Regions from separate parts of the Paenibacillus sp. sg306046 genome, predicted to be linked through region 2. Evidence: riboswitches for the same ligand, from Rfam matches in the RefSeq annotation. Region 2 holds a riboswitch; the other holds the start of a gene.

Region 1 (4,419 bases), on a different contig from region 2:
GCTCGCCCAGCTCAAACGACCTGCCTCCCGTTTCACCGCGCCAGAACGGAATTTCGCTGTAGCGGTTTTCCGCCTCGCGGACATAAATACGCTCCGGCCGGATGCGGACAATGCGCCACGACGCGGTCCCCAGCTGGAATACGTCCCCGACGGACGATTCCTGAATATATTCTTCATCCAGCTCGCCGAGATGAAGTCCGGTTTCGCTGTGATGCACGGGATACGCCGTGCTTTGCGGGATCGTGCCCGCGCCGACCAGCGCCGCCATCGGCGCAGCGGCCAGACGGCCGAGACGGCCTGTGTCGCGGTCCCACGTAATCAGCGGGCGCGCGAACGGGTAAAAACCCGCCAGCAGCTCCAGCAGCGCAAGCAGCCTGTCGCGGGAAATGTCGCGGAAGCTGTCACTGCCCGCCAGCAGCCGCTCCAGAGCGTTCACATCCCAGTCATCGCCAAGCGACACGAGGGCGACGACCTGCTGCGCCAGCACGTCCAGGCCGCCCCGCGGCACGCGGATCGCTTCGATGTCGCGTGCCGCAATTCGCCGGGCCAGCACGGCCAGCTCCGGCAGAAGGCTGCGGCTGCGCGCAACGAGCACGCCCCGGCTCACGCCGCCGACGCTGTGCCCGGCCCGGCCAATCCGCTGAATGCCTGCCGCAGCGCTGAACGGCGAATCAATCTGAAGCGCCAGCTCGACATGACCGACATCAATGCCTAGCTCCAGCGACGATGTGGCGACAAGGCAGCGCAGCTCGCCCGCCTTCAGCTGCCGCTCCACCTCCAGCCGCTTTTCCTTGGCGACGCTCCCGTGATGGCTTCGGGCCATTTCATAGCCGACATGATCGTTCAGCCGCAGCGTCAGCCGTTCGCACATCCGGCGGCTGTTGGCGAAGATCAGCGCCGTCCGGGCCCCTTCCATCAGCTGCAGCAGCCGCTGAACAAGCGGCGTCCAGATTGCCTCCTTATCTGCGCCGGGCAGCACCCGCTCCGGCACCGTCACCTGCAGCGCGTAACGCTTGTCCGCCTGGCTCTGGACAATCGCCACCCCACGCGGCTGCTCGCCGTCCCAGCCGCCCAAGTAGCGGGCGATTCGCTCGATCGGCTTTTGCGTCGCCGATACGCCGATGCGCTGGATGGGTCCGGCGCACAAGTGCTGCAGCCGCTCCAGCGTCAGCGACAGGTGGACGCCGCGTTTGTCCGCAGCGAGATCGTGAATTTCATCGACGATGACCTGCTGCACCGTCCGGAGCATGTCGCGCGCCCGCGGCGAGGTCAGCAGCAAATACAAAGACTCCGGCGTCGTCACCAGCAGATCGGGAGGCGTCCGCAGCATGGAGGCGCGAGTGCTCTGCTTCGTGTCTCCGGTCCGGACGGCGACCGTAATCGCGCTCCCGTTCCCTGCCCCGCTGGCCGCCAGCTCAGCCTGAATTTCCTCAATAAACAGAAGCAAATGCTCATGAATATCATGATTCAGCGCCTTGAGCGGCGTCACCACCAGCGTTCGCACGCCGGGCGCATAGGCTTCCCCAAGCTGCTGCTTGCTGCGCAGCACCTGATCCAGACCAGGCAGCAGCGCGGCCAGCGTCTTGCCCGAGCCCGTCGGAGACGAAATCAGCGTATGCGCACCGGTTTGAATGCGGCCCCACGCTTCGCGCTGCACCTCGGTCGGCTCCCCGAACCGCTTGCCGAACCAGCTCCACAATACCCGATGGAACCGGACATGCTCCGGTTGAACGTCTGCCATGCGAATCCCTCCTGCTCCGACTGTGTCCCTTTACCGCTAAACATAGCATATCCGGAGCCGCCACTGCCAGCGACCGCAGCGACCGACCGCCCAACCAGGCGGAATGTCTCCCGTCTTCAGCAGCATTGGACGAAAAAACAAACAAAGTCCCCCTGTTGTCAGCAGGAAATAGATGTAGTGGACTGGACTTCCACGCGGCTTTTCGAATCGTCAAATTGTTACATTCCATATAATAAGTTTTAGAATGACTCCGGAAATTGAAACAGCGACAGCTAAGGACGAGAAAATAAAGTCCTAGACTGTCGCTGGCTATTCAACTAACGTCCCCGTTAGTTGAATCTCTTTTCCAATCATACTCCATAATATTTTTAGTTTTTATGGCTCTATCTTCGCCGAGTAATTTTTCTACAACATACAACGCAGCATCCATGCCAGCGGAAACTCCAGCGGATAATACAATTTTCCCATTATCAACGTAGCGAGCTTCTTCAACTATTTCAGTAGAAGCAGGTACAACATCCCTTAATTCATTCATAGCCAAACGATTTGTTGTTACTTTTAAACCATCTAATAATTTGGCCTTTGCTAAAATTAAGGCTCCAGTACAGACGGACAGGATAATTTCTACATCATTGGATATTTCTCGAATCCAGCTCGTAATTGTTTCATTGTTCATTTCCTTTCTTGAACCCCAACCTCCAGGAATCACCAATACATCAGGCTTAGGACAGTTAGCGATCGTATAAGCCGGATTAATGCTTAGACCTCCCAATGCTTCGATCGGACTGTCTTTTTCCGCCACAGTGTAAACTTTGAAGTCTTGTCCTCGATTACTTCCAGCAATAAAAACTTCAAATGGTCCTGCAAAATCCAAAGGTTCAACCTGTTCAAAAATTAATACCGCTACATGTCTTGCTTGCCGCACCTGTTCCATATCATCAGCTCCCAAAATTAAATAAAAGCATTCGGTCTAAGACCAAATACTTTGCCCAGGCGTACGGCCTATGAAATATGTGCTCCCTCGTGGTTCTCCACGTTTACGCCAGTCGCACATACCGAATATTTACTTCATTATAATCTGAAAATTCAATATAAATCAAGCGTTTGTTGCGTTATCCCGCCCGTTCGCTGAATTCCGTTCAGTCTAACACTTTAACTATCAGTCTAGGACTTTATGTTCTTCTGACACCTGCTTCCATCCAATCGTCATAGTTAAATAAAGACCTCAATTCCACGTCATGTGGAGCTTGAGGTCTTTATTTTTAAAGCGAACTCCTTAGACAACCGACGGACTACGTCCCATTCCGCTTATCCGAGCGGTATATCGCCACGGCGATCAGCAAGCCGACCAGTGAAAGCAGCGCCCCGGCCCATGGCAAATACGCAAGGCCTGCGTGCGTGATGACCGCCCCGCCGAGAAATGCTCCTCCGGCGTTGCCCACATTTAAGGCGGAGTGGGTCGACGTAGACGCCAGAGCCGGCGCATCCTTGGCCAGCGTCATAATACGCAGCTGCAAGCCTGGCAGCACCGCGAAGGACACGATGCCCCAGATGAAAACCGTCACGACGACAAACAGCGTCAGGTGAGCGATCGCTCCGAGCAAAATCAGCGTCAACGCCAACAGCAGAAAACCGCCGATCAGCGTCGGCATCAGCTTCCAGTCGGCCAGCTTCCCTCCCAGCAAATTGCCGATCGTGACGCCGATGCCAAACAGGACCAGCACCCAGGTCACGTGCTGCTCGGCCATGCCGGTTACCTGCTGCAGCAGTGGCGCAATATACGTAAATACCGCAAACAAGCTGCTGCACCCGACCGCGCCAGCCAGCAGCATGATCAGCAGCTTGGGCTGAGCGAGCGCCCGCAGCTGCCGGATCGGGCTGGAGGAGGAGGCGTCCAGCGGAATTTTCGGCACAAGCGCGATGATGCCGAGCAGCGTAATGACACCCATCACGGCGACGGCCGCAAAGGATGCGCGCCAGCCCATCTGCTGGCCGATCCACGTGCCGAACGGAACTCCAATGACATTGGCGATCGTCAGCCCGGCCATCATCACGGACACAGCCGCAGCCCGGCGGTTCGGAGCGACGAGATTGGCGGCGATGACCGATCCTACGCCAAAAAACGTGCCGTGCGCCAGCGAAGTAAATAACCGCGACGCCATCAGCACCATATAGCTCGGCGCGATAACCGCAACCAGATTGCCGATAATAAACAGCACCATCAGAATGCACAGCAGCAGCTTCTGCGGCATTCGGGAGGTCGCCAGCGCCAGCACCGGCGCGCCGATCGCCACCCCCAGCGCATAGCCTGTAATAAGCTGTCCCGCTTGCGGAATACTTACCTGCAGGTCCTGTGCGACATTGGGCAATAGCCCCATGATCACAAACTCTGTCATCCCGATGGCAAACGCCCCGGCGGTCAATGACAGCAGTGCAATTGGAAATTTGTCTTTCTTCGCCACCGGCATCGCTTGTCCGTTTGCCGCTGCATTCGGTGCCGCTGTCCGCGTGGCTTGCTGTTGCATGCTCATAACTTGTGCGCCTTCTCTCTAGGTATGCAATCTCCGCTCCAATGCCGGAAGCTCGTATCAAGCAACCGACACTGTACGTTAGAATAGCACACGCGGCAAAAAACAGGCAACTGCCAAGAGCGGCAAATGTTGAGCAACCGCTTACGT
Region 2 (4,419 bases):
AAGTCAGGTCCTTCACCATACCGCGTACTTTTTCAAGCACTGCTTCATCCTTCGGATTTTTCAGCGTCAGCGCGATAATTTGCGCGATTGTTTTCATCGCTTCCTCGTTCATGCCGCGAGCGGTCGCCGCCGGTGTGCCGACGCGAATTCCACTGGTAACCATCGGCTTGGCCGGGTCAAACGGAATTGCGTTTTTGTTGACCGTAACGCCGACTTCATCCAGCAGATGCTCAGCTTCTTTACCCGTAATGTTCAGGCTGCGAAGGTCGATCAGCATCAGATGGTTGTCCGTGCCGCCGGATACAAGGTTGATGCCTTCCGCACGTAAGCCTTCAGCAAGCGCTTTTGCGTTGTTTACGACGTTTTGCGCATAGATTTTAAATTCAGGCTGAAGCGCCTCGCCGAATGCAACCGCCTTGGCCGCAATAATGTGCATGAGCGGTCCGCCTTGGGTACCCGGGAATACCGCCTTGTCGATCGCAGCGGCCCATGGCTTGCGGCACAAAATCATCCCGCCGCGCGGACCGCGCAGCGTCTTATGGGTTGTCGTTGTTACGAAGTGCGCGTGCGGAACCGGGTTCGGATGCAGGCCAGCCGCAACCAGACCGGCGATATGCGCCATATCGACCATAAACAGCGCGCCAACGTCGTTGGCAATTTTGCCGATCGCTTCAAAGTCAATCGTCCGGGAATAAGCGCTCGCGCCGGCAACGATCAGACGAGGTCTATGCTTGAATGCCGCTTTACGCAGGTCCTCGTAATCAATGACGCCTTCATTTTCCGTGACGCCATAAGCAACGAAGTTGTACAAAATACCGGACGCATTCACCGGGCTACCATGGGACAAGTGTCCGCCGTGAGCCAGGTTCATCCCGAGCACGGTGTCGCCAGGGTTCAGCGCGGCCAAATAAACGGCCATGTTCGCCTGAGCGCCGGAGTGCGGCTGCACGTTGGCATGTTCAGCGCCGAACAGCTCCTTCGCACGGTCGCGCGCGATGTCTTCCACGATATCGACATGCTCACAGCCACCGTAGTAGCGGCGGCCCGGATAGCCTTCCGCGTATTTGTTCGTCAGTACAGTTCCCATCGCTTCCAGTACAGCCTGGCTTACGAAGTTTTCGGAAGCGATCAGCTCAATATTGTTCCGCTGGCGGCCCAGCTCCAGATTCATCGCTTCTACAATTTTCGGATCTTGGTTACGCAAAAAGTCCATGGTTAAATTCCTCCCGTAAGTTAACTGATTTATAAGTAAAAAGCCTGTTGATCGCTTGTCGTGCTACTTAATTAGTCACACTGGCCTGACGGCTGCTGCTCCAGCTCGTACACCGCCCGGACTCCGCCGATCAGCTTGGGCCGGGTAAATGCGGCCTGTACATGAGCTTCGCCGATCTGGCGAACCGACGTCTTAAACGGTACGGCCACGCGCTTCAGATGCATGCCGATCAGCGTGCCTCCGATATCAAGTCCGGCATGCGCCTGCACCGTCTCGACAACAACCGCATCCGGCAGCTGCCGGAACGCATAGGCAGCCATCGAGCCTCCCGCCTTGGGAACCGGCACAACGCTGACCTGCTCCAGCCCGTAACGCAGCATCGCTTCCCGCTCTAGCACAAGCGCCCGGTTCAAATGCTCGCAGCATTGAAATACCGGAAAAAAGTCAACCTCGCGGCGCACCGCTTCCACGGCGGCATACAAGCTGCGCGCCACCGTTTCGCTGCCGGAGGTGCCGATGTGGCGGCCCAGCACTTCGCTTGTGCTTGTGCCGATCACAAGCAGCTGGCCCGGCTGCAGCCGGCCAGCCGCGACCAGCTCACGCAGCGCCGTCTCGGCCCGCTCACGGATGTTCTTCGCTTCCTCCGTCCGCACAGGACGGTCAGGCGAATCTGTCAAGGGGACTGATTCCATCGCAAGCTCTCCTTTTCACCGTGACCGCTCAATGTCCTTTTATGGCTGAACCGCGTATTTATGTTCCAATGCCTTCACTTTCCCTACCCGGTTCTGGTGGCGTTCTCCGTTCGAAAACGGCGTTTCCAGCCAAATTTTCACGATTTCCTGCGCAACCCCAGGGCCAACGACACGTTCGCCCAGCGACAGCACATTCGAATCGTTATGCTCGCGTGTTGCCTTGGCCGAAAATAAATCATGAACGAGCGCACAGCGAATGCCCGGCACTTTGTTGGCGGCAATCGTCATGCCGATGCCCGTTCCGCAGATCAAAATACCTTTGTCCGCTCCGCCGGACACAACTTCCTCGCATACCTGAAGGGCATAGTCGGGATAGTCCACCGAGTCGCCGCAGCTACAGCCATAATCTACAACCTCATGACCAAGCGATTCGATAAACGGCTTAAGCTCGTCCTTCAGCCGATATCCCGCATGATCTGCACCCATTGCAATTTTCATAAATTTCTTTCGCCTCCTCGCGCTTGTCGATTTCATTATAACCTAAAACCTCGACGGCAAAAAACGAAAAAAGAGCATGACATTCGCTCAATGTTACTGCGAATGCTGCTCTTTGCCCAGGCGACCGGCCGTATGTCCCGATGCTCCATTGTGGTTGGTTCCACTTGTCGCCAGTTACACCGGGTCTTGTTCATTAAGCTCATCATATCCGATTCCGACAGACGTGTAAAGCCCAAGTTTCCAGCCCCCCAAGATGAGCATTTCGGGGCAAGGGCTAGGCAGAAAATGACGATCCCGGCTCCGCGTCAAGCCTCCGTCTGCAGCGGCCAGCGCTGCCAATCGCACTCGCTGAGCGGACTCATTCGCCGGAACGGTTAGCCGCCGCAGCTTCGCTTTTCTTCAACCTTCCCGCCGCAGCTTGGCTGCGAGCAGCTCAAGGCTCTGCTCGATCTCGTCGGCGCAGCTTTGGTACTGCCTGATGGAGCCGCCGAACGGGTCAGCGATATCGGGCGAGCTTTGCTCCAGCTGCAGGGCCGAAACCCGCCCGCGCTCCTCACTGGTAATCGGCGTTCCCAGCGCCTGCTTGAGCTGCAGCTCGCTCAGCAAGCTTTCCAGCTCAGCCAGACGCTGCGCGCCTTGCGGATCGGCGTTGACGTATTCCTTCAACGTGAACACCTTGTCCACGGCAGCCGGATACAGCTGAATCGTATGGCGTTTATGACTGGAGGTCATCGTCAGCACAAGGTCTGCCCATTCGATCTGCAGCTGCGACAACGGCGTCGAGCCGAACGTACAGTCTGCGCCCTTTGCTTTCAGGACAGTCGCAGCATGGTCAGAGATCGGTGCTCCCTCATATGCAGCGACACCGGCCGAGCGCACCTCGACATCCTGCAGCCCATGGCGGCCAGCAATTTGGCGCATCAGCCCTTCAGCCATAGGGCTGCGGCATGTATTGCCTGTACATACGAACAAAATCCGTTTCATACTCTCTCCCCGCTTTCTGGACATTCACCTTGCCCTATCGTTACCCATAGTATCGTATGAAATTTATTGTACCTCAATCCGGGGCATAAGCGATATAGGCTTACGGTCGCCGCCTTGGCAAACCAGACAAGCTCGGGGTCTGAATCAAGCTGGCGGGAAATTCCGAATCATGCTCCAGCTTCTTCCCCTCCCTGCTTCCATCACCGCTGCAACTTAACCTCCGTGGCGTCGAAATAAGCCTCGCAGGACTTTACAGCACAAAATGCAGCCCAAAGCCGACCAAAATGACGCCGCCAAGCGCCTCGCCATAATCGCCGATCCAGCTCCCGACATGCCGTCCCAGCGATAAGCCTAACACAGACATCAAGCCGCCCGCCGCCCCGAACATCAGGACGGTCAGCCATACGTCGCCGGCAAACATGCCAAGCGACACCCCGACGGAGAAGGAATCCACACTCACGCTGAACGCAAACAGCAGCATTCCCCATAGCGTATGCGGACTGTAGCTGCCCGACGACTCCTCTTTACGCAGCGTGTTCACGACCATATGGCCGCCAAGCAGCAGCAGCAGCAACCCCCCGCAAACCGTCGCTACCTTGCCCAGCATCAAGCTGATATATCCGCCCATCCACATTCCCGCCAGTGGCATGATCACATGAAAGAGAGCAATGATCAGACTGACCTTCACCATATCAAGCTTGCGAATTCCCCGCATGCCGATGCCTAATCCAAGCGATAAGGCGTCCAGGCCGAGGGCCAGGGCCAGCAGGCCGATCGAGATGATTTGCCCCCACGCCATCGACGCCGCCACCGCCACACTCATGCGTCTCCCCCCTGTCCCACTCTTAACCAACCTATGCGGGACAAGGAGGAAACATGTCTGGCTTGTCAGCCTAGCCGCGGCCAGGCCGTCGCCAGCGTCTGGAACACAGATGCGCAGATGCGGCGCCAGGTTAACAGGCTGATGCGAGAGAGATGGTGATCGGCCCCAACGCCTTGTGGAAGCCGGATGGATGACTTGCGCCCCTCGGC

The links. Region 2 has a riboswitch for ZMP and ZTP ahead of rpiB (ribose 5-phosphate isomerase B). Riboswitches for the same ligand answer to the same signal wherever they lie in the genome.
Region 1: linked by a shared signal. The riboswitch ahead of AC6ROY_RS12165 (DJ-1/PfpI family protein) and the one ahead of rpiB (ribose 5-phosphate isomerase B) in region 2 are both predicted to bind ZMP and ZTP.

What each region holds. Positions count from the first base shown of each region.
Region 1 covers NZ_JCAMRT010000010.1:35,404-39,822, reverse strand. Annotated here, with positions in the region: gene AC6ROY_RS12170 (DEAD/DEAH box helicase) at 1-1,609, opposite strand, end outside; gene AC6ROY_RS12165 (DJ-1/PfpI family protein) at 2,055-2,675, opposite strand; ZMP/ZTP riboswitch at 2,722-2,801, opposite strand; gene AC6ROY_RS12160 (MFS transporter) at 3,034-4,209, opposite strand.
Region 2 covers NZ_JCAMRT010000013.1:149,999-154,417, forward strand. Annotated here, with positions in the region: gene glyA (serine hydroxymethyltransferase) at 1-1,213, opposite strand, end outside; gene AC6ROY_RS15115 (TIGR01440 family protein) at 1,285-1,905, opposite strand; gene rpiB (ribose 5-phosphate isomerase B) at 1,945-2,403, opposite strand; ZMP/ZTP riboswitch at 2,511-2,591, opposite strand; gene AC6ROY_RS15125 (low molecular weight protein arginine phosphatase) at 2,803-3,387, opposite strand; gene AC6ROY_RS15130 (manganese efflux pump) at 3,638-4,210, opposite strand.